DNA from 3 places in the Agrobacterium sp. 22-210-1 genome. Region 2 is predicted to be linked to each of the others. Evidence: predicted binding sites of a transcription regulator. Region 2 holds the regulator's gene; each other region holds the start of a gene.
What was found. The regulator LexA, encoded in region 2, represses DNA repair genes until DNA is damaged. The targets are predictions, from matches to a motif close to TGTTCNNNNTGTGTTCNG.
Positions count from the first base shown of each region.

Region 1: ruvC (crossover junction endodeoxyribonuclease RuvC) is a predicted target of LexA. The motif match lies at 5,702-5,719, and genes of this name have one in related genera.
Region 3: ACQZ5F_RS09965 (PA0069 family radical SAM protein) is a predicted target of LexA. The motif match lies at 6,221-6,238, and genes of this name have one in related genera.

Region 1 covers NZ_JBNWCI010000002.1:864,033-872,102, reverse strand. Annotated here, with positions in the region: gene ACQZ5F_RS17040 (MBL fold metallo-hydrolase) at 1-502, shown strand, start outside; gene ACQZ5F_RS17035 (pyridoxamine 5'-phosphate oxidase family protein) at 567-1,070, opposite strand; gene ACQZ5F_RS17030 (YebC/PmpR family DNA-binding transcriptional regulator) at 1,270-2,016, shown strand; gene ACQZ5F_RS17025 (LLM class flavin-dependent oxidoreductase) at 2,072-3,073, opposite strand; gene ACQZ5F_RS17020 (methyl-accepting chemotaxis protein) at 3,202-5,511, opposite strand; gene ruvC (crossover junction endodeoxyribonuclease RuvC) at 5,761-6,273, shown strand; gene ruvA (Holliday junction branch migration protein RuvA) at 6,303-6,920, shown strand; gene ruvB (Holliday junction branch migration DNA helicase RuvB) at 7,048-8,070, shown strand, end outside.
Region 2 covers NZ_JBNWCI010000001.1:1,253,883-1,261,952, forward strand. Annotated here, with positions in the region: gene ACQZ5F_RS06310 (FtsB family cell division protein) at 1-158, opposite strand, end outside; gene eno (phosphopyruvate hydratase) at 460-1,734, opposite strand; gene kdsA (3-deoxy-8-phosphooctulonate synthase) at 1,870-2,715, opposite strand; gene ACQZ5F_RS06325 (VOC family protein) at 2,715-3,596, opposite strand; gene lexA (transcriptional repressor LexA) at 3,809-4,531, shown strand; gene ACQZ5F_RS06335 (glutathione S-transferase family protein) at 4,944-5,621, shown strand; gene ACQZ5F_RS06340 (ComEC/Rec2 family competence protein) at 5,641-8,070, opposite strand, start outside.
Region 3 covers NZ_JBNWCI010000001.1:1,966,315-1,974,384, reverse strand. Annotated here, with positions in the region: gene ACQZ5F_RS10000 (F0F1 ATP synthase subunit A) at 1-340, shown strand, start outside; gene ACQZ5F_RS09995 (F0F1 ATP synthase subunit C) at 413-640, shown strand; gene ACQZ5F_RS09990 (F0F1 ATP synthase subunit B) at 722-1,360, shown strand; gene ACQZ5F_RS09985 (F0F1 ATP synthase subunit B) at 1,362-1,847, shown strand; gene ACQZ5F_RS09980 (TetR/AcrR family transcriptional regulator) at 2,057-2,593, opposite strand; gene ACQZ5F_RS09975 (SDR family NAD(P)-dependent oxidoreductase) at 2,759-3,667, shown strand; gene ACQZ5F_RS09970 (ribonuclease HII) at 3,847-4,500, opposite strand; gene ACQZ5F_RS09965 (PA0069 family radical SAM protein) at 4,952-6,109, opposite strand; gene ACQZ5F_RS09960 (glycosyl transferase) at 6,395-6,913, shown strand; gene ACQZ5F_RS09955 (glycoside hydrolase family 75 protein) at 7,074-7,934, shown strand; gene ACQZ5F_RS09950 (FAD-binding oxidoreductase) at 8,007-8,070, opposite strand, start outside.

The DNA of each region.
Region 1 (8,070 bases), on a different contig from region 2:
TCCGGATCCAGCCACTCAACACGTGCTGCATGGCTGGAGCGATACGCCGGGCGAAAAGGCCGAGCACAAGGTTCTGGTGGGCGATGTCTATATCCGCAATGTCGCGACCGATATCCGCAACCGCTGGGGTGACTATGAATCCTTCCAGGAAAACGGCAATTCCATCTTCATTTTCGAAGTTGCAGGACTATGCATAGGCCATCTCGGCCACCTGCATCACGAATTGACGGATACGCATTATGCCGAAATAGGTCGCCTGGATGTGCTGATGGTTCCGGTGGATGGCGGCCTGACCATGGGGGCCGACAGCATGAGCCGGGTGGTGAAACGCCTGCGCTCCGCGCTGATCCTGCCGATGCACCGCACCGGGCCGCCGCTCGAGCAGTTTCTGACAATGTTTGGTGAAAGTTTCCAGATTGCCTATGCCGCCGATCCGGTGATCCGCGTTTCAATGAGAAACCTTCCCCGCCAACCGCAGATACTGGTGCCGAAAGGCATGTAGCAGGCGGTGGGCGAGGAAGGCCGGGGGAGCCCGGAAAATCAGGAGCTAGAACCAGGCAAAGGTGTCAGGCGAAGGTGAGGTGCTGGCGGACGCCGACGTCGGGTGTCTTGTCATCCGACATGTTGGCCTTGGCGATTTCCCAGCCGAATTTCAGCGTGCTGTCGGTTGACGCCCAGATATCGGCATCATCGACGTGAAGCGCCAGCATCGTCAGCAGCGGATCGGCCTTGCCATGTTCGAACCAGGCGGCAGTGACGGAATTCCAGTATTCGTCGATCTTCGCCCTGTCGTCACGCGCTTCCAGAATGCCGGAGAGGCAGGCGTGATAATCATGGTCCTTGCCGACGAGGCAGAAATGCGCACGCGAGCCTGACTTCAGCGATTTTACGAGATCGGTGTCTTTTTTGGAGAAAAACCAGATGGTGTTGGTCTTCGGGTCAGCATGAGGCGCCATGGGCTGCATATGGTTGTGCAGGCCTTCCAGACCGAGCATGCCGGCATGGACGGAATTGATCTCGTCCCAGAGCTGGCGGGCCGGGGCTTCTCTTGCTTCAGTCAGGCTGACCATGTGTTTTCTCCTTCCGGTCTGTTTTGCTGCGACGGCGAGAAATCCATGCCCTCATGTGCCGCGTTCATGATCAAAACGAGAAGCGGATAAATCAGTTCCTTCTATTGTTGACGGAAGAGAAAGCGCTTGCGGGGTTGAACGGCGGGCGTATCGCACTTATAAGGCCCGCAATCTCCAAATTAAGACAATCAGGTTTTCCATGGCTGGTCATTCACAGTTCAAGAACATCATGCACCGCAAGGGCAAGCAGGACTCCGTACGGTCCAAAATGTTTTCCAAGCTTGCGCGTGAAATCACCGTTGCGGCAAAGGCGGGCATGCCCGACCCGAACATGAACGCGCGCCTGCGTCTGGCAATCCAGAACGCCAAGGCCCAGTCCATGCCGAAGGACAATATCGAGCGCGCGATCAAGAAAGCTTCCGGTGCAGACAGCGAAAACTACGATGAAGTCCGTTACGAGGGTTACGGCCCGGGTGGCGTTGCCGTCGTCGTCGAGGCCCTGACCGACAACCGCAACCGCACCGCCTCCAACGTGCGCTCCATCTTCACCAAGGCCGGTGGCGCGCTGGGTGAAACGGGCTCCGTTTCCTTCTCCTTCGACCGCGTTGGCGAAATCACCTATAAGGTCGAAGTCGGCGATGCCGACAAGGTCATGGAAGCGGCCATCGAAGCGGGCGCCGACGATGTCGAATCCTCCGAAGACGGCCACACCATCATCTGCGGGTTCGAAGCGATGAACGAGGTTTCCAAGGCGCTGGAAGGCGTGCTGGGCGAAGCCGAAAGCGTCAAGGCCATCTGGAAGCCGCAGAACACGGTGCCGGTGGATGAAGAAAAGGCGCAGTCGCTGATGAAGCTCATCGACAATCTCGAAGACGATGACGACGTGCAGAGCGTCTATTCCAACTTCGAGGTTTCCGAAGAAATTCTCGCCAAGCTCTCCGCCTGACGTTTCAGATTTAATAAAAAGCCCCGGTAGCTCTCTCGCTCCGGGGCTTTTTTATTCAGGCCGCCTTCCTGATGGAACTCCGCACATCGGCGAAAATTTCCACGGAACGCAGCCGTTTTTCGATGTCATGGATCGGCATCGATACGATCAGTTCGTCTGCCTGCGTTTCGGCAAGGAAACCACCGAGATGACGCTCGATCGTTTCGGGCGAGCCGACGGCGGCGAAACGCAATGTATGCTCCACCGAGAAACGCTCCATCTCGTTCCAGTAACCGTCCATGCTGTGCACCGGCTTCGGGAACGGGGTGCGGACATTGCGGCGCAGATTGACGAATTGCTGCTGGGACGAGGTGAAGAGATGTTGCGCCTCCTCATCCGTATCCGCGCCGACACCCATCACACCCACCATCACATAGGGCTTGTCCAGCACTTCGGAGGGCTGGAAGCGCTCGCGATAGATATGGATCGCCTCCATCAGCATGTCAGGGGCAAAATGTGACGCGAAGGAATAGGGCAGGCCAAGTGCCGCGGCGAGATGCGCGCTGTATGTGCTGGAGCCGAGCAGCCAGAGCGGCACGTTGGAATTCATGCCCGGCACGGCGAGGATCGCCTGGTCTTGCTGTGGCGGGCCGAGGTAACGCTGCAGTTCGATGATATCCTGCGGGAAGTTTTCCGCACCGGCATCAAGATTGCGGCGCAGTGCCCGTGCCGTGCGCATATCGGTTCCGGGCGCGCGGCCAAGACCGAGATCGACGCGGCCGGGCAGCAGCGCCGCTAGCGTGCCGAACTGCTCGGCGATGACGAGAGGGGAATGGTTGGGCAGCATGATGCCGCCGGAGCCGACACGGATATGTTTCGTGGCCGCACCCACATGGGCGATGACGAGCGATGTTGCCGCGCTGGCAATGCCCGGCATGCCGTGGTGTTCCGCCAGCCAGATGCGGTTATAGCCGTGGTCTTCGGCCTTGATTGCCATGCGGCGGGAATTTTCAAGCGCCGTGCTGACGCTCTCGCCTTCGCCGATGGGCGAAAGGTCGAGAATGGAAAAGGGGATCATCCGACGCTCCTGCGTAAATTCAAATCTTTGCTGCGGATGTAAGGCGCGTGTCCCGATTTACCATAGAAGTCGCATAGAATTGATGGATGGTTCAAAAAAATTGGGGCCTCCGAAGAGGCCCCTTTAACTCAGCTGGCCCGCCGGAACTGACGGGTTTTGCCGTGTCCCGCTGCTTGCCCGTCAGTGGCCAGCACGAATTGTCCGAGCCTGCCGTCCATCTCGCCCGCTTCGGAGGCGAGGTTATGAATGGCGGCCGTCGTTTCCTCCACCATGGCGGCATTCTGCTGCGTCATGGTGTCGAGGCTGGTGACGGTGCCATTGATTTCCGCAAGCGTTTGCGCTTCCTCGCGGGTCGATTCCATGATCTCCTCGATGCGGGAGCTGATGGTCTGTACATGCTTGCCGATGCCGGTGAGCGAAGCGCCTGCCTTTTCGACTAAGACAACACCTGCGGAAACCTCGTCGGTGGAGCGTTTCAGCAGGCTGGAGATTTCCTTGGCAGCGGCGGCCGAACGCTGCGCCAGTTCACGCACTTCCTGTGCCACAACCGCAAACCCCCTGCCGGCGTCGCCCGCGCGGGCAGCTTCCACACCCGCATTCAATGCGAGAAGGTTCGTCTGGAAAGCGATTTCATCGATGACGCCAATGATCTGGTTGATCTGGCGCGATGAGGTCTGGATCGCCTCCATGGCGGCGATGGTCTGCTCCATCACGCGGCTGGATGCCGTCGCCTCCGTGCTCGCGTCATGGGCGATCCGCGTTGCCTGTTCGGCACGTTCGATCTGGTCGCGGACGGCCACGGTGATGGCCTTGATGGCGCTTGCCGTCTCGGTAATGGAGGCCGCCTGCCGCTCGGTGCGCTCTGCCAGCTGGTCGGCACCCACCCGCATTTCTTCGGAACCGCCACGAACGGCTGTGGAATTGCCGCCGATGGCCTGCATGGTTTCGCTCAGCCGGGCAAGCGCCGTATTGAAGTTGTGGCGCAGGCTTTCGAGATCGTCGGGGAATACGGTGTCGATACGATAGGCAAGATTGCCGTTCGCCAGCCGGTCCAGACCTTCGTCCAGAGACTGCACGACCATTTGCAGGGTTCCGGCCTCGGCCTCCCGTTGCGCAAGATGCGCGCGGCGGGCTGTTTCGGCTTCCTCCCGGGTGCGTGATGCGGTCTCTTCCATCTCCCGCTGCAGAATAAGCTTTTCACGGAAACTGCCGAGCGCACGCGCCATGCGGCCGATCTCGTCCTTCCGGTCCTGATTGCCGATCTCCGCATCAAGACGACCTGCCGCCACTTCGCCGGTCAGCCCGGCGAGCTTTTCCAGCGGGGCGAACAGGCGCCGTGCGAAAAAGGCCGTCGCCGCACACATGGCGGCCAGAACGCAAAGGCCGATCACGGCAAGTGTGCCGGCAATCGAGATGGAACCCGCGTTCAGCTCGCTGCGCAACATGCTTTCGACGGCGAGATATTTTTCACCTGCAAAGGAGAAGGGGCGGGCATAGGCATTGGCCTCGCCATCCGGGCGGTCGATCTTGGCAATCGTCATGCCGGCGGCGTTCAGCGCCTGTCCATGGAAACCGTAGATTGCCGGGTCGAGGCCGATGAGCTTTTCGCTCTGCTCGCCCAGAACCTTGCCATCCGCCGAAATGATTGCCGATTGTTCGGAACTGCCGGCCGCGATGCCCTTTGCGAGTATCTGGCTGAACACGTCCTCCTTGACGCGGAAGAGGACGATGCCCTTGAAGGCACCGAATTTGACGACCGGAACGCCGAAATAAATACCGACCTCTTTCGTTGCGGCATCTATGCGCAGGCCGGAGAAACTGGTTTGCGCCATGTCGTTGACGGCTTTTTCGGCATTCGCGGCACCGCGTGTAAATGCTGCGCCGAGACCGCTTTCCGCCCAGACGCCGCCGGTCACGGTTTCCGCAAAGGCCGTTCCCTTCAGATAAGAGTAATAAACCGTGCCGGCCGGATCGATGAAAAGGACGTCGCTGAACGGCGTTCCCTGCAGATATCCGCCGATATCCGTCTGGGTCTTTTCATGGGTCGAATAATAAAAGCCGCTTGGGCTTTCCGGCTTGATCAGCTTTTCCTTTTCACCGAAGGGATTTTCCTTGACGAAGACTCGCTGCAGTTCCGCCTTCGCGTCACCGGAATTCTTTTGTACGGTTGCCCAGCCGCTGCGCATGGAAACAACAGCCATTTGCAGTGCTTCGATCTTGGCGATGGAGTCCGCCTGCGTCTTCAGCTGTTCAAGGCGTTCCTGAAGCATGTCGCCACGGAAGACGAGAATGCTCTCCATGGATTTCGACGCCTGTTCTTCGAGAACGCCACTGCTGCTTTGATAACCGAGAAGGGTCAGAGCCCCGGTAGAGATTGCCATCAGCGCCAGGAAAATCACCAGCACTTTGGTGGATATGGAATGAAAACGATTCAGCATGGCCGAAGCAGCCCCCAATGCCGGATCAGTTCCCGCGCCACGCATGGATGGCGCCATCGGACGGCTGATATGGCGAAAATATTGTGCTGCGGATCATCATGTCCGCAGCTCCCCTTTTGTTGGTTTTGTGGGGGAACAATGCGGTACGCGGTTTAAGCAGAGGTAAATGCTGCATTGCAAATTTGAGCAATGTTGTCGTTTTGTTCACTTATCGCTGGCAGGGTCGCAGCCGGAAAGATAAGGTAACTCATGCAAAAGACGATTCGAATCATTGGCATCGACCCCGGACTGCGGCGCACCGGCTGGGGTGTCATCGACACCCTTGGCAACAGCCTGCGGTTTGTCGCTTCCGGCACGGTAACGTCGGATGGTGATATGGACCTCGCCTCCCGGCTCTGCCAGTTGCATGACGGGCTGGCGGACATCGTGCACAGCCACCAGCCCGATGAGGCGGCGGTGGAGCAGACTTTCGTGAACAAGGACGCAGTGGCGACGCTGAAACTCGGCCAGGCGCGCGGCATTGCGATGCTGGTTCCGGCACGTGCGGGATTGCCGGTCTTCGAATATGCGCCGAACGCTGTGAAGAAGGCGGTCATCGGCGTCGGGCACGGCGAAAAGCAGCAAATTCACATGATGCTGAAAATCCTGATGCCGAAGGCCGAATTCAAGGGTAACGATGCAGCGGACGCGCTCGCCATCGCCATCTGCCACGCCCATAATCGCGGCGGTGACAGGATGCGGCGGCTCCTGGCGGCCGGTTGAATATAAGGTCTCATTGAGCGGGCGGCATCATGATCGGAAAACTGAAGGGCAGCATCGAGGAAATCGGCGCGGATTACGTGCTGGTGGATGTGCACGGCGTCTGTTACGTCGCCTATTGTTCGGCGCGCACACTGTCGAAAATCGGCTCCGTCGGGGAGGCGGTGGTGCTGTTCATCGAAACCTACGTGCGCGAGGACCAGCTGAAGCTGTTCGGCTTTCTGTCGGCGCTGGAGCGAGAGTGGTTCAACCTGCTGCAGAGCGTGCAGGGGGTTGGTTCGAAAGTGGCTTTGGCCGTCCTTTCCACGCTGTCGCCCTCCGAGCTTGCCAATGCCATCGCGCTTCAGGACAAGGTAATGATTTCGCGTGCGCCCGGCGTGGGGCCGAAAGTGGCGGTTCGCCTCGTGACGGAACTTCGCAACAAGGCGCCTGCGTTCGCTGGGGATGCTTCGGCGTCCATCGGGCTCAAGCAGGAACTTGGGGAAGGCGTTGCTTCCGCGCCTGTTGCCGACGCAGTCTCCGCGCTCACCAATCTTGGCTATTCGCGTGATCAGGCCGCCAATGCCGTTGCCGCCGCGCTGAAGAATGGCGGCGAGGGCGGGGACAGCGCCAAGCTGATCCGGCTCGGGCTGAAAGAGCTTTCGCGGTAAGAATGGCTGGTAAGCGGGCGTGTAGCCCATACATATCCTGAATTTCGTGAAGCGCGTTGTTGCGATACTCATGATATAGCGGCGGCGGTTACCTGATGAATTCGGCTATAACAATGGAATGCCCTGAATGAGCGATGCGGAGAGACTGATTACCCCGGAAAAGCGCGGCGAGGATATCGACACCACGCTACGTCCGCAGTCGCTGGACGATTTTACCGGCCAGGCAGAAGCCCGCGCCAATCTCAAGGTATTTATTGAAGCCGCCAAGAACCGGGGCGAGGCGCTTGATCACGTACTGTTCGTCGGCCCGCCCGGCCTCGGCAAGACGACGCTGGCGCAAATCATGGCCAAGGAGCTTGGCGTCAACTTCAAGTCCACATCAGGGCCGGTCATTGCCAAGGCAGGCGATCTTGCCGCGCTTCTCACCAATCTCGAGGAGCGCGATGTTCTGTTCATCGATGAAATCCACCGTCTAAACCCTGCTGTGGAGGAAATCCTCTATCCGGCGATGGAGGATTTCCAGCTCGATCTCATCATCGGCGAGGGACCGGCGGCGCGCTCGGTGAAGATCGATCTTTCCAAATTCACCCTTGTTGCCGCAACGACCCGTCTCGGCCTTCTGACGACACCGCTGCGCGACCGTTTCGGCATTCCCGTCCGGCTGGCTTTCTACACGGTCGACGAACTGGAACTGATCGTTCGGCGCGGCGCACGGCTTATGGGCCTCAATATGACCGATGAAGGCGCGCGCGAGGTGGCAAGGCGTGCACGCGGCACGCCGCGTATCGCCGGAAGGCTATTGCGCCGGGTGCGTGATTTCGCCGAGGTGGCGCGGGCGGAAGCCGTTACCCGCGAGATCGCCGACGAGGCTTTGACACGGCTTCTGGTCGATAAAATGGGTCTCGACCAGCTGGATATGCGCTATCTCACCATGATCGCCGTCAATTTCGGCGGCGGCCCTGTCGGCATCGAAACCATCGCCGCCGGGCTCTCGGAGCCGCGCGATGCGATCGAGGACATTATCGAACCCTATATGATCCAGCAGGGTTTCATCCAGCGAACGCCGCGCGGGCGTATTCTGACCGGCACGGCCTGGAAACATCTGGGCATGCAGCCGCCGAAGGACCTTGAGGCGGCGCAGTTCCGACTG
Region 2 (8,070 bases):
GCGGTTCTGGCGATACGCTGCCGCTCCAGCCGCTCCGTCGCCTGAAGGCCGAAGTCGCCATGGATGGAATGATAGCCGAAATAGGAAAGAAAAGCGATCGTGATGGCCGGAACGATCAAACGGCCGAATCGTCTCTTTTTATGATGTCTGGTCCACATGCCGCAGAGAAGCCTTAAAACGCATAACCTTGAGTCTCGAGACTAAAGCGGATTGTTTAACTATCCGTTGACCTTAAATTGCGATCGGCAAATGGGCATAAAAAAAGCCCGCCGGAGGGCGGGCTGGATTGCCGGGAGACCCGCCCCTCACCGCAGTCATCCTCGCCTTTAAGGCGAGGATCCATGAGCGGACCGGAGTGGATCCTCGGGTAGCCCGAGGATGACGTCTCATCTGTTGACAGCTATTTCACCAACCTTAGCCCGCCAGACAGCGGGCCACATATTCAAACCTGAACGCGAATTACCCGCGCAGGATCGAACGGCCGGCGTAAGCAGCCTGCGGGCCGAGCATTTCCTCGATGCGGATCAGCTGGTTGTACTTTGCGAGCCGGTCGGAACGGGCAAGCGAGCCGGTCTTGATCTGACCGCAGTTCGTCGCGACGGCGAGATCGGCGATCGTGGAATCTTCCGTCTCACCCGAACGGTGCGACATGACGGCGGTGTAACCGGCCTTGTGCGCGGTCTCGACCGCATCCAGCGTCTCGGAAAGCGAACCGATCTGGTTGACCTTGACGAGGATGGAGTTTGCAACACCCATCTTGATGCCATCGCGAAGGCGGGCGGAGTTGGTGACGAAGAGATCGTCGCCGACCAGCTGGCACTTGTTGCCAACGAGATCGGTCAGAGCCTTCCATCCGTCCCAGTCGTCTTCAGCCATGCCGTCTTCGACGGAGATGATCGGATACTTGGCAACGAGTTCGGCGAGATATTCCGCCATTGCGCCAGGCTCCAGCGTACGGCCTTCACCTTCAAGCACGTATTTTCCGTTCTTGAAGAATTCGGTCGAGGCACAGTCGAGGCCGATATACATGTCTTCGCCCGGACGATAACCGGCCTTTTCGATCGACTTCATGATGAAATCGAGCGCAGCCGGCGCGCTTTCGAGACCCGGTGCAAAACCGCCCTCATCGCCGACATTGGTGTTGTGGCCCTGTGCGGACAGTTCTTTTTTCAGCGTATGGAACACTTCCGAGCCCATGCGCACGGCTTCGCGGATGTTTTCCGCGCCAACCGGCAGAATCATGAATTCCTGAAAGTCGATCGGGTTGTCGGCATGTGCGCCGCCATTGATGATGTTCATCATCGGAACCGGCAGCAGATGCGCGTTCGGGCCACCGACATAACGGTAAAGCGGCAGGCCGGAGGCTTCGGCAGCAGCCTTGGCGACCGCGAGAGACACACCGAGGATGGCGTTGGCGCCGATGCGCGACTTGTTCGGCGTACCGTCAAGCGCGATCATCGTCTGGTCGATCTGGATCTGGTTTTCAGCGTCGAAACCGCCGATAGCGTCGAAGATTTCCGTATTGACGGCTTCAACCGCCTTTTCCACGCCCTTGCCGAGATAACGCTTGCCGCCATCGCGCAGCTCAACCGCCTCATGTGCGCCTGTCGAGGCGCCGGAGGGAACGGCCGCACGGCCCATGGAGCCGTCTTCGAGGTAAACATCGACTTCAACGGTCGGGTTGCCGCGGCTGTCGAGAATTTCGCGCGCGATGATATCGGTAATGGCAGTCATGGTCTCTCCCTTGGGAATGGAACAGATATTTTCCGTCGCCTGTCTTAGACGATGGCGAAGAAATTACAATGACGGCGGGCGGCAGAAACAGAGCGCCCGCCATTAAAATCGATTGGCACGAGTAGCACCCGTTTCTTACGCTTTCGTGATGGCGTCGAAGGCCAGAAGCTTTTCCAGCAGTTTCGGCATGTCCTTCAGATGCACCATGTTGGGGCCGTCGGAAGGCGCATTGTCCGGGTCCTCATGGGTCTCGATGAAGAGGCCGGCGACACCAACCGCCACCGCCGCTCGCGAAAGCGTCTCGACGAATTCGCGCTGGCCGCCGGTGGAGCCGCCCTGCCCGCCCGGCTGCTGCACGGAATGGGTGGCGTCAAAGACAACAGGCGCGCCGAGCGAGGCCATGATCGGCAGCGAGCGCATGTCGGAGACCAGCGTGTTGTAACCGAAGGACGCACCGCGCTCGCATAAAAGCACATTCGGGTTGCCGCTTTCATTCAGCTTGGCCAGCACGTTCCTCATGTCCCAGGGCGCCAGAAACTGGCCCTTCTTGACGTTGATGACGCGGCCGGTTTTCGCGGCGGCGACGAGAAGATCGGTCTGGCGACTGAGGAATGCCGGAATCTGCAGCACATCCACCACCTCGGACACGATGGCGCATTGTTCCTCGGTGTGAATGTCGGTCAGAACAGGAAAACCGTATTCCTTCTTGAGATCGGCGAAAACCTGCATCGCACTGTCAAGGCCTATGCCGCGCTTGCCGGAAAGCGAGGTGCGGTTCGCCTTGTCGAAGGAGGATTTGTAAACGAGGCCAATTCCAAGCTTGTCGCAAAGCTCCTTCAGCACACCCGCAATCATGAAGGCATGTTCACGGCTTTCCATCTGGCAGGGGCCGGCAATCAGCGAAAAACGCTCGGTATTGGAAAAGGAAACCTTGCTGGCGCCATCGCCGGCGGTGACTTTGAGATTGTTCGTAACGCTCATTATTTTTCCTCGAAGGCGAAGGCAACACCCTGACCGGGCGCTGCGGGCACCACCAGCCGGCCGCCCGCTTCTGCGCTGGACACGCCATTAGCAGCAAGTGCCGCCTGTGTCACGGCAAGATCGCGAACGGAAAAGACGATGCCTGCGCCGCGCAATCCGCCACCGCCCTCCTCGGGAACACTAAAGGCCAGTCCGTCAAAGACCGGCTTCCGCGTCAATCTTATCCGGGCATTGCCGGTTGCGAAAACCACATCACCATTCGGAGACACCTTTCCGTCGCAGCCAAACACAGTTTCGATCAGCTGCACGGCATTCGCATCACCACCGGAAAACAGCACGATCTCGTTGAGGCCGGAAACGCCGTTGGCATGGCGTTCCAGCGCCGCGCGGTCGCCTGGCAAGGCCTGCAACCGCTGACAGCTGAACAGAAAGAAATCCGCCGAGGAACCACTGGCTGCAAAAGCCAGCCGAAAAGCCGCCTCGCTCTGCGAACCATCCGGCATTTTGACTGGCCGCGAAAATTCAAAGACATTTCCGGCCGAGAGGCCTGAGGCTACGAATCGGTCATGATCGCCAAGAGCGTCCTGCGTTGCAGCGACCAGTGCGGAAAATCCCTCCCCTCCGGCATGTTTCCGGAAGGCCTGATCCCGCCCGGTAAACACATCTTTCCGGCCAATCGAGGCATTATATTTAGCCGGATCAGCAATCACGAGAGGCTCCAGATACGTGCCGTCGGCGAAAAAAACGCAGGCATTCTGCGTGCCAAACGGGTGAAGAGCCGCTGGCGCTACTGTAAATCCCAGGTTTCCAAGGCGATTTTCTGCGACGTCGATGTGCTCGACAGGCAGTACGAGATGGTCGATGCGGTACGGTTTCGTCATTTCCCTGCTTCCTGCTGTCGCATGCGGCATGGCCATGCCGGAACAGTTAGGAAGGCAGAAAAGCACAATTTCGTGCTTTCAGGCAAATCATCAAAACAACAGATAGCAGCTTCACGAAATTTTAGGGGATTGCGGAACACATATGGAACATATAGTGTTCGTTCTGTATTTGTTTCGCGACTTCAACGACGATTCTCAAGGGTGTTTTCCTCATGCTCACGCGCAAACAGCAGGAATTGCTTCTCTTCATTCATGAACGAATGAAAGAGTCCGGCGTGCCGCCCTCCTTCGATGAAATGAAGGACGCACTCGATCTTGCTTCCAAATCCGGCATCCACCGGCTGATTACCGCCCTCGAAGAGCGCGGCTTTATTCGCCGGCTACCTAACAGGGCGCGGGCGCTGGAAGTCATCAAGCTGCCGGAGGCCTATGCGCCGGGCGCGAGGCCGCAGCGCGGCTTTTCGCCAAGCGTCATCGAAGGCAGCCTCGGAAAGCCGAAGGCGCCAGAACCCGCACCGGCACCCAAGGCGCCCGCCAACGATCTCGGCGGCGCGGTCACCGTTCCGGTCATGGGTCGCATCGCCGCCGGCGTGCCGATTTCCGCCATTCAGAACAATACGCATGATGTTGCCGTGCCGGTCGACATGCTGGGTTCGGGTGAACATTACGCGCTCGAAGTTAAGGGCGATTCGATGATCGAGGCCGGGATTTTCGACGGCGATACCGTCATCATCCGCAACAGCAATACCGCCAATCCGGGCGATATCGTCGTGGCACTGGTGGATGACGAGGAAGCGACGCTGAAGCGTTTCCGCCGCAAGGGCGCTTCCATCGCGCTGGAAGCGGCCAACCCCGCTTATGAAACCCGTATCTTCGGGCCTGATCGGGTAAAAATTCAGGGCAAACTGGTCGGACTTATACGCCGTTACCATTGATCTGATTTAACCGTGATCCTCTCAAGACAGGCGTCGTCATGAGACGGCTCCTGTCGAAGATGACGGCAATTCCGGAATTCGGCTGACCATGCGAGTGTCGGGCAATCTTATGCTTCCCACACACATACAGATTCTGTCTGGTAAAGATCAGTTCCAGTTTCATATGGATATCGTTGTTACGGCCTTGCCCCCGGCCTGTTGTCGCCGCTGCGTCATATGCCGTGGACGTCTGGTTGCGTGAGTTCGTTTACACTGGGGGATGCGGCTGGCCTGGCGCTGCCATCGAATGGTGATACTCGGTGCAAAGCCCCCGTCATTCATCAACGCGACTTATGGGTGCCATGGATTATTTTCGGTATTCCATCATGCCCCGACAGGTATAGAAATGCGCGTCATATCCGGGAGATAAGCCATGTACGATCTATATATCGCCAACAAGAACTACTCCTCATGGTCGCTGCGGCCGTGGGTGTTGATGCGCACGCTCGGTATCGCCTTTGATGAGAAACTTGTTCCGTTTGGCGAAGGCGTCGCCTTTTCCAGCTTCTCGCCGACCGGCAAGGTGCCCTGCCTTGTCGATGATGGCGTGACGATATGGGAAACGCTGTCGATCGCCGAATATCTCGCAGAACGGCACCAGGGCGTCTGGGCGAGCGACAAGCAGGCGCGGGCATGGTCGCGTTCGGCGGCGAGCGAAATGCATGCCGGCTTTTCCTCACTGCGCAATCTTTATCCCATGTCTGTCGGTATTCGGGTCAAGCCGAAGGGTGGCGATGCCGGGCTTGCGGCAGACATAAAGCGCATCGATGCGCTATGGAGCGAAGGTCTGACAAAATTCGGCGGTCCCTATCTTGCCGGTCAGAAATTCACGGCGGTCGATGCTTTTTTCTGCCCGGTGGCGTTCCGTTTCCAGACCTATGGCGCCGATCTTTCACCTGCGGCAAAAGTCTATTGCGATCGGCTGCTCACCCTGCCCGCCATGCGTGAGTGGTATGAGGCCGGATTGAAGGAGATCTGGCGCGATGCGGCGCATGAACAGGAAATCAGCGGCATTGGCGCATTGACTGACGATCTGCGCGTGAAGGTCTGAATATCACTGCTGACGGCGTTTATTGCGATGCCGTCAGCAACTGCCTGACCGGTTCCGGCACCTCGTATTCGAAGCGGTCGCTTTTCCAGTCGTAGTAGCGGTGCTCGCTCCATGGCCTGTTCGCCCCGGCAATCGCTGCGCGTAGTCGTCCGACGACCGCAGACTGATCGCTGCCGGCAAAGTTTATTTCTACCGAACCTGTACGCCGCAAAGTATCGCGGTTCAGCAACAGCGCTCCTGAGCGGCATTTTGAAAACGAGGTCCTGCGGGAAACGACGACAATATCGGCGATATCGCAGGCTTTTCCGGCAAACCGGCCATCTTCCAGAACGACGATCCACTCCCCGCTCCTGGCGCGCGCCACGCACCATATGCCTTTGCTGCAGGTGAAGACGCCGGGTTGCGCATCTTTCAGCGCTGCCGTCATCTGCCGCATCACCGCCCTCATCTCCTCCGGCGTAAGTTTTGATTTTGCGGTCAAGCCTACACTGGTTACTGCGGCATGCGCTTTAAGAATGACCGGTGGCACAGGCTGTTCCGGCAACAGGAGTGCTCTTTGCCACTGGTCGTATACGAAGCCCTGCGGTCGCGTTTTTGTCGTATAGACCTTCCCCTCTTCCAGCAGCGCCACCAACTCACCCTCCTCGTGAATGAGCAAATCCGGGACATCGCGATAGGCCACGGCCGCCGACAGGCCGAAGGCGGAGACAAGAAGCGGAATACCGAGCAATGCAAGCCGGCTGCGCAGCAAGGTCAGCAGCAGAAAGCCAGCGGAGCCGAGGCCAATGAACCACTCATGTGGCCGCCCCGTCGCCGCGCTGCCGCCCCAGGACGCCACTTCATTGGCGACTTCGATGACGAGCGCCATGCCATAGCCCATGATCTTCAGGAATGGCGCATCCAACCCGAACGGCATCAGCAGCATGGCGAGCAGGCCAAAGGGCATGACGATCAGCGACATCAGCGGCATGGCGGCCAGATTGGCGAAAAGTCCATAGGTGGTGACACGGTGAAAATGCTCTGCCGAATAGATCGCCGTCGAAAGTCCGCCAATCAACGATGTGGTGATGACGCCGCCAATGACAGTGCCTGCCATTTGCGCCGCCGTCATCCACACCGGTCTGCGTCCGATCAACAGTCGCTCGTGATCGCTGCGCCGGCGGCCCCACCAGGCATAGGTGGATACGAGCGCGATGGTCGCGGCAAACGACATCTGGAAACTCGGCCCCATGATTTCCGAAGGCGAAAAGCCGAGGATGATGAGAGCCGAAATAGCCACATTGCGGAGGCTGAGCGACGGCTGATCAAAAAGGACCGCGATCAGCATCACCGACATCATCAGCCAAGCACGCTCAGCGGAGACGGCGAAACCGGAAATCAGGTAATAGGCGAGCGTCATCAAGAGCGCCGCGAAAGCCGAAATCTTCTTGACGGGCCAGCGCTGAGCAAAGGCAGGAAACAGGCTGAAGGTCAGCCTCAACCCCACAAAGAATATGCCTGCGGCGAGCGCCATGTTCAGCCCGGATATGGCGACGATATGGGCAAGGCCGGAAAGCCTCAATGCTTCCATCGTGGGTGCCGAGATCGCCTGTCTCTCATCGGTGACAATGGAGGCGGCGAAGGCTCCGGCGTCACCGCCAATGGTGTTGCGGATGCGCTCTGCAATTGCGCTGCGCAGGCCATAAAGCCGCATATCCGCCCATTCCAGCCAACGCGTTTCGCCTTTCATGTCTCCCTTTGGTGATATCAGCGCCTGCGGCGGCTTGTAGAAAAATCCGGTCGCACCTATGCCTTTGAAATAGGAAGCGAAGGCAAAGTCGTTCAGACCCGGCAAGGCTGGACCGGAAGGTGGCGACAGCCGGGCTTTGCCTTGAATGGTCGCGCCAAGTGCGACCGGCTCACCTCCGCCACGGGAAAGCAGCGAAATTCTCGTCGGCGGGCGCGACAATGCCGGTGCTTCCGTCGCAGCCAGCTGAATAACATATCGCCAGGAGCCGCGCGCATCCACCTCCCGGCGAACCACCGTGCCGGTGATGGTGGTTGTAACCGGGGTATCCAGCACCACTGTTCCCGCTCGCCGGGTTTCAATATCTGCCAGAAGCATGCCCAGCAGAAGAAAAGCGGCAGCGCCGCAGGCCGCCGCCGACAGGCCGTTATTATACCGGGTAAGCAGCGCCAGACCGGCGGCAAGCAGGAATATGATTGCGAGAGCGGGCAAGGACGGCGTGACATCAAGGGAAAACCACAGGATCGCGCCGCAGCCGATAAGGACGGGAACAAAAAGGAAATCATGGCCGAATGCGCGCTCTTCGGCGACGCAGTCGGCAACCTTTCCGGCGATGACTGCCTTGAGATTCCGCCTTACAGCAAGGGTGGGCAAATCATAAGCCACAACATCGCCGGCGCGGTGAACGGGAAACAGGATTTCATGCGCGCCGGGCAAGCCACC
Region 3 (8,070 bases), 710 kb from region 2:
CCTGCATTTCTTCGGTATCTTTGCCCCCTCGGGTGTGCCGAAGGCGCTTTTGCCGCTTGTCGCGTCGATTGAAATGATCTCGTTCCTGTCGCGTCCGATCAGCCTTTCGGTTCGTCTCTTCGCGAACATGCTGGCCGGCCACATCACGCTCAAGGTTTTCGCGGGCTTCGTCGCCTCCATGGGTGCGCTCGGCGCGCTTGGCGTCGGCGGCGCTGTCCTGCCTCTCATCATGACGGTCGCAATGACCGCTCTCGAATTTCTCGTTGCCTTCCTGCAGGCTTATGTGTTCGCGGTACTGACTTGCATGTACCTGAACGATGCCGTGCATGGTGGTCACTGAGAAGTAAAGTCGCTGGCCCCGGTAACGGGTGTCAAGAATAGCCGCAACAACCAATATCTCAAGGAGTCTCACATGGAAGCGGAAGCAGCAAAGTACATCGGCGCAGGTCTCGCATGCCTCGGCATGGCTGGTACGTCCCTCGCACTCGGCCGTATCTTCGGTGATTACCTGTCCGGCGCACTGCGCAACCCCTCTGCTGCCGACAGCCAGTTCGGCCGTCTGGTATTCGGCTTCGCCGTTACGGAAGCTCTGGGCATCTTCTCGCTGCTCGTTGCTCTCCTTCTCCTGTTCGCTGTCTGATAACGGCATCAGGTCTGGATCACGGCTCGCGCTGATGGCGTGCCGTGATCCTTCGCATTTGCAGTCCCCCTGGAGGTGAGCATGTTCGTGACCGAGGCTTATGCCCAGTCAGCACCGACCGTAGGTGAAACGCATACGGAAACTCCGGCTGTCGGCCAGCCGCAACCGGAAGCCACGCACACGGAAACCGGTGTAGCGCATGGTTCCGAAGGTGCTTCCGGCGTATTCCCGCCGTTCGACCAGTCTACTTATGCATCGCAGGTCCTTTGGCTGGCGATCACGTTCGGCCTTTTCTATCTGCTGATGCAGAAGGTCATCGTTCCGCGCGTCGGCGGCATTCTCGAAAACCGTCATGGACGCATCGCACAGGATCTCGACGAAGCGGCACGGCTGAAAACCGAAGCCGACGCAGCCGTCGAAACCTATGAAAAAGAACTCGCGGCAGCCCGCGCCAAGGCAAGCTCGATCGGCTCCGCGGCACGTGACGCCGCCAAGGCCAAGGCCGATGCCGACCGCGCCGCTATCGAGGCAGGACTTGCTGAAAAGCTTGCTGCCGCCGAAAAGCGCATTGCGGGCATCAGGGACCAGGCTTTCGCCGATGTCGGCGCCATTGCCGAGGAAACCGCGACCGCGATCGTCGACCAGCTGGTGGGCGCCAAGGTCAAGGATACCGACGTCAAGGCTGCCATTGCCGCCGCTTCGAACGTGAAGGGAGCCTGACATGGCATTTGATGCATCATTTTTCGCTCTTGTCGGTCTCGTCCTTTTCTTCGTCCTGATCGCCTATCTCAAGGTTCCGGGCATGCTCTCCAAGTCTCTGGACGAGCGCGCCCAGAACATTCAGGACGAGCTGGCCGAAGCCAAGCGCCTGCGTGAAGAGGCCCAGCACCTGCTGGCCGAATATCAGCGCAAGCGTAAGGAAGCAGAAGCCGAAGCCGCCGGCATTGTTGCCGCCGCTGAGCGCGAAGCCGCTGCGCTGACGGAAGAAGCCAAGCAGAAGACGGAAGAATTCGTCGCTCGCCGCACGGCCCTTTCGGAACAGAAGATCAAGCAGGCCGAAGAAGACGCCATCGGCGCCGTCCGCGCCGCCGCCGTTGATATCGCCATTGCCGCTTCCGAGAAGCTCATTGCCGAAAAGACGACTGCCGCCGCAAAGGCCAAGCTTTTCTCCGCCACGATCGGCGAAGTGAAGTCGAAGCTGAACTAAGTTCATCATCGGACTATCAAAAACCCCTCCGGCGTGAGCCGTGAGGGGTTTTTTGTTTGAGGTGGTGAAGCCGCTTCGAGACATGACATTGTCTGTTCATCGGGAATGCGGCAGTTTTCCGAGGGGTATTCTTCGACCGCAGCGGCTGGGTTGGGTTCGATTGCGCTTCCGCTTTTCGCCAAGAAGGGGACATTCGGACAAACGGCGGACTAGATGAAGCGGTCGATGAGCAGTTTGATCCGCGCGCGGAGTGTGGGTACATCCGGCTCGTCGCCAATCTGGCCATCCAAGGCGAAAAGGAAGACCTCCGCCGATGTCCCGTCACCTATCAGCGCCTCGAAGCTTTCCAAGGCGACCATGCGATGGAGGGCGTCAATTTCGGGATCGAGGCGTTCGCAAACCGCGTAGAACTCCCCAGCCATAGGTGCGCCGATCATGTCGGCCCACGGCTCTATCATCATAATCCGGCAGACTTCGAATAGACGCTCCCGGGGCGTCCCCACACCCTCTACCGCCTGGCGTGCGGCAGGGTGCCGGGATATTAGCCAGTGCCGGAACACGGCGGTGTAGATGTCTTCTTTGTCGGTGAACGTTTTGTAAAGCAGTGTCCGCGAGATGTTGGCGCGCTTTGCGATGTCATCGAGTGAGGTTTTCGCATAGCCGAAATTCAGGAAGCACCAACGTGCCGCCAACAGGATGTTGTCGCGGCGCTGTGCCGCTTCTTCTGGGGTGATCTTCGATGCCATAACGTTTCGTGACAAAATTCGTGTTTTTTGTCAATCAAGCCGAGTAACGAGCTTGTGTTGTTTAAGTTATCAATCTATTTTGACAAAAAATACAAAAACCGTCATAATGTTAATTCGTACAGGTTGCGAATGGCGATAACTCAATTGAAATGAAGGCTATCAATCATGACCTCGAAATGGACACCTGCGGAAATCCCATCGCAGAAAGGCAAAAGAATTATTGTGACTGGCGCAAACAGCGGTATCGGTTGGTACACTGCCTTGGAACTGGCACGTGCCGGCAGCCAGGTCACTATTGCCTCCCGCAGTGCCGACAAAGGCGAAGATGCTGCTGGTCGTATCAGGGTGATTTTACCGCATGCGGACATTCGTACAGGAATCTTAAATCTGTCTGATCCCGCGTCCGTGACGGCGTTTGCCAACACTTGGCTCGCCGATGGGGATGCGCTGGATATGCTGATTAATAATGCGGGTGTAATGGGTTTGCCGAAGCGGGAGATGAGCGTTGATGGCCATGAACTTCAGGTCGCAACTAACGTGTTGGGGCCCTATAGACTGACTGGCCTGCTCCTACCTTCCCTATTGCAAGCATCCGACCCCCGCGTGGTTACAGTCGCGTCGAACACGCACAAGATGTTCAAGCCCGGTCCGATCACCGACTTTGAGGCCAAGGCAAAATATGCTCCGATGCAGGTCTATGCCAGAACCAAGCTCGCTAACATCTTGTTTGCCCGTGAACTGCAGAAACGTGCTGGCAACCGCCTGCTTTCCACAATAGCCCATCCGGGCGGCGCCCGGACGAACCTTTTCGCCGCCACGACTCTAAGTACGAAGATCGCAGGCATTCTCACCTATCCATTGCTGCAAGATGCAGCGCATGGCGCCTGGCCGACCCTAATGGCTGCAACGCTGCCGAATGCTCGCCCCGGCGGCTACTATGGCCCAAGTGCACTGTTTGAGTTACGTGGAAGTCCCAAGGAAACGACGACGGCACCTTACGCCGATGATCCGGCCGCAGCACGAGAGCTGTTCAATGATCTGGAGCGTATTACCGGCTTCCGCTACGATCTCTGAAAGAACTTGCGATAAAAAATCCCCAGTGCGGTCATCTAGTCTGCATGCTCGCCGAAAGTGTCAACGGGCGAGCTTTCCCCATGCAGTTTTGGCGTTGAGCTATCACGGGGCGTCACCCGCAAGGTGTTGGAGCGCCATGGAGCTAAAAATCGTCCGATTACGACGAGTGGACGACGCAATCAATCCCGCTTCAGCGGCCGGAAACTCATCCTGTGCAGCGGGCAGGGCCCATGGCTTTCAATGGCACGCAGATGTGCGGGTGTGCCGTAACCGGCATGGCCTTCGAAGCCATAGGACGAATGTACCGCACCGGCGCGTTCCATCATCCGGTCGCGGGTCACCTTGGCGACGATCGAGGCGGCGGCGATGGAGAGGGAGCGGGAGTCGCCCTTGATGACGGCCCTGGCTTCGCAGGTTATGCCGGGCGGCCTGTCGCGGCCGTCGGCGAGCACAAGGGCGGGGCAGGTTTCGAGGCCGAGCACGGCGCGGCGCATGGCGTCGAGGCTGGCGCGCAGGATATTCATGCTGTCGATCAGGCCGGGGCCGGAGGAAGCGACCGATACGATCGATGTTTCCATGATCTGTACGAAGAGGCTTTCCCGCTTCAGCCTCGTCAGCTTCTTGGAATCGTCCATACCCTTGGGAATATTGTCCGGATCGAGAATGACGGCTGCCGCAACGACTGGGCCGGCAAGCGGCCCGCGGCCTGCTTCATCCGTGCCTGCCACGGGCCAGAGACCATTCTTTTTTGCCTCAAGCTCGAAGGAAAAATCCGGGCCGGTATCGGCAAGATCGAAGAGGGCAGGAGAATCGGGTGGTGTACGGCGTTTCATGCGGCGAAACTTGCACACACACCCGATCTCCTGCAAGCCCCCGGAGGCGGGCGATGACAGGCAGGGTGAGCCGGGTCGAGGGGGCGTGGCTCACTATGCCCTTGAGGTCATCATGACCTTCGATCCTCCAGCGGGGCGGCGGAGGAAAAGCGATCGCACGCGAGGCGGCGGTTCCGGGGGGCGATGACCGGCGGACCAGGGAAAACCCGCCGGGCATTTCGTCGAGAGCAACGAGACGAGGTGGTTGCTCCTTATCGTTTTGGATTCAATCTATTTTCGGCTTGCCGAGCCTCAAATTATTGACGACCTATCCTTCAAACTCGACGTCATCCTCGGGCTCGACCCGAGGATCCACAACCCGTCGAACGATGGATCCCCGGGTCGAGCCCGAGGATGAGGTTGAGTGTATTTCGGACATTCATCACCCCAAGCCACTTCCTGCCTTTGCTTCTCAAAGCAGCGACAATTGCACCCCCGCACCGCCCGGCGGCACGAAGAGATCGTCGCGCAGATGAATGCCGCGGCGGATGAGGCCAAGCCGCTTCGTCGCCATCTCGAAACGCCTGCCGATCTGCCAGGCGTAAGGACCGGCGCCCTTCATGCGTTTTCCGAACTCCGCATCATAATCCTTGCCGTCGCGCATGGAGCGCACCAGTGACATGACGTGACGGTAGCGGTCCGGATAGTTGCGCAGCAGCCAGTCGCGGAAGAGCGGGCTCACCTCCAGCGGCAGGCGTAGCAGCACGTAAGACGCTTCGGTCGCACCGGCTGCCTTGCCGGCTTCCAGAATCCGTTCGATTTCATGATCGTTGAGTGCCGGGATGACAGGCGCCATCATCACGGCAACCGGAATACCCGCCCCCGTCAGCGCCTTGACCGCTTCCAGCCGCTTCTCCGGCGTGGCGGCGCGTGGCTCCATGTTGCGCGAGAGCTTGCGATCCAGCGTCGTCACGGAAATGCCGACCTTGGCGAGACCCTTTTTGGCCATGGGCGCCAGAATGTCGATATCCCGCTTGATCAGCGCCGATTTGGTGACGATGGCGACGGGATGGTCGGCCTTGGCCAGCACTTCCAGTATCTGCCGCATGATGCGCCATTCACGCTCGATTGGCTGATAAGGGTCGGTATTGGTGCCGATGGCGATCACCCGCGGCTTGTAACCCGGTTTTGCCAGCTCGCGTTCCAGAAGCTTCGCCGCATCCGGCTTGGCAAACAGCTTCGATTCGAAATCCAGCCCGGCCGAAAGACCCATATAGCTGTGCGTAGGCCTTGCGAAACAATAGATGCAGCCATGTTCGCAGCCGCGATAGGGGTTGATGGAGCGGTCGAACGGGATATCGGGCGATTCGTTGCGGGTGATGATGCTGCGCGGCTTTTCCACCTGCACCTCGGTGCGGAATTCCGGCATGTCTTCGAGCGTCTGCCAGCCATCGTCGAAAACCTCGCGCTGCAGGGCCTCGAAGCGTCCATCCGGATTGATCCCGGCGCCACGGCCGCGACGACGGTCGATCTCGATCCGCAGGCCCGATGCATCGGCCAGCGCGTTGGCAATATCTGGCATATGGCTCGGCTGGAAGGCAGCCTGCCCCGAAAGCGTATGGTTTCTCATCTGGATGCTCCCGAGCGCCGCGCGCCTGAAGGCCCGCCAAACACCCTAAACCGTTTCCGTTCAAACAGGCTTTCATCACCTCTTCGATGATTAAATTCCTAACGCAGAAATGAGAACAATACAAGAACAAAAAACGCAGAACTGATCTTTGTCCACATCCATGCAGGGAAAGGTTGGGGGAGTGATTTCGCCGCGAAGCGGGGTGCCGATCCGCACTGCGAATGGCAGATTTTACCGTGAAGGGCATAGTGGCAATTTATTGTGCGATGCGTTAGAGCTATGCATATGTTGACAGTCATAATGGAATGCCGGGATCAGGAACCGGAGCTGGCGCATACCTTGTCTGCGCTTGTAACCGGTGCCGTGGAAGGGCTTGTAAGCGATGTGGTGATCCTCGATCACGGCTCGCGCGATGGATCGTCGCGTGTCGCCGATGCCGCCGGCTGCCGCTTTTATGGGCAATGGGACATTGAAGATGTCATGCGCTCTGCGCGCGGACAGTGGATATTGCTGGTGGAGCCAGGTGCGCGGCCGCAAAGCGGCTGGATTGAGGAAATATTGGAATATGTGACGATATGTGCGGAGCCGGCGCGGTTTTCGCCCTCCCGTTACCACAAGCGTCCATTCTTCAGCCGAATCATGCGTCGCTCGCCGCCGCTGGAATATGGTTACCTGATGCCGAAGAAACATGCGGTGGCGATTGCGAAATCCGGCATGGGCCTGACGCAGTTCGTCCATGCGCAAAAGCCGCGCCGCCTGAATGCGGAGCTGCTTCCCGCCTGGACCGCCCGGCCGTCGGGCTAGCCCGTAATCCTGAAGCTGCTTGAAGACTAATTCTGAAGAATTGAAGATTTAAACGGGCTGAAATGCAGCTGAGACACCCGATTCTGTCCCTGAAAAAGACTGGACTCGACTTCTGCATGAATAAATGCAACCTATACATGTTTTGTAGGGGGAGGGTTGCATGTCACACGGATTTTTCAGGTCGAATTCTTCCAGGATGCACGCTGTCTTTTGCGCTGCCACACTATTGGCGCTGCCAACGACAGCCTTGTCTCAGGCCATGTGTGGAACGGGAGGTGTCGTTTTTTCCACAAAGGAACTCAAGGTCGATGCGGATGGGGCGCCCAACTCTTATCTCGTGAATGGGGAGGGGCTGTCTTATACCTGCGACGGCATGACGGCCGTGGGTTCAACACCCGATACGGACCCCAAGGGATGGCAAAAAAAATGCCAGAATGCCTGGAAGAAAGCCGTTGCCACGGGTGATTATTCGAAGGTCAGGATTTTCGGCTTTTCGAAAGATGAGAACAATAAGCCGATAATTCAAAAAGCCGGCGATCCCTTGCCCGGCAAGGCTTTTATCACCGAAACATCTGTTTCAGTTCCGGATGGACCGGCGGGGACACAAAGGCATTGGGTCGATGCCACCGAAATTCCCTATGTTGTTTTGTCCAGCAGCTTCGTGAGGAAATATGGCGTGAAGGACGGCGATATCGCCGTGGTCTATCGCCCGGCGACCAAGCGCTTCGCGTACGGGGTTTATGGTGACGGCGGCAAGCTCGGTGAGGCCTCCGTGCGCTTCCACCAGGATATCGGCAACAATCCGCTTGTGGACAGGGGTGGCGTTCTGAGAGCGAAATCGGGCATTGCCGACGAACGCAAAAATAAAGATCCGATCCCGGTTATTACGGTGGTGTTTCCCGGAAAGACGTCCCATCCGACCGTTGACGCTAAAAAATGGCGGGCTGAAATTGCGGCAATGGGAAAAACGCATTTCGACAATTGGGGCGGTCTTCAGAAATTGATCGAATGCGCCCGTTAGTTTGAGCCGGCCCTGTCGTCACGAAAAGCGGGCGGCCAAAACCGCCCGCATCAGTCTTCCTGAAAGCCCAACCTAGCCAGCGGCAAGCACCTTGCCGGGGTTCATGATGCCGGCCGGGTCAAAGGCGTGCTTGATG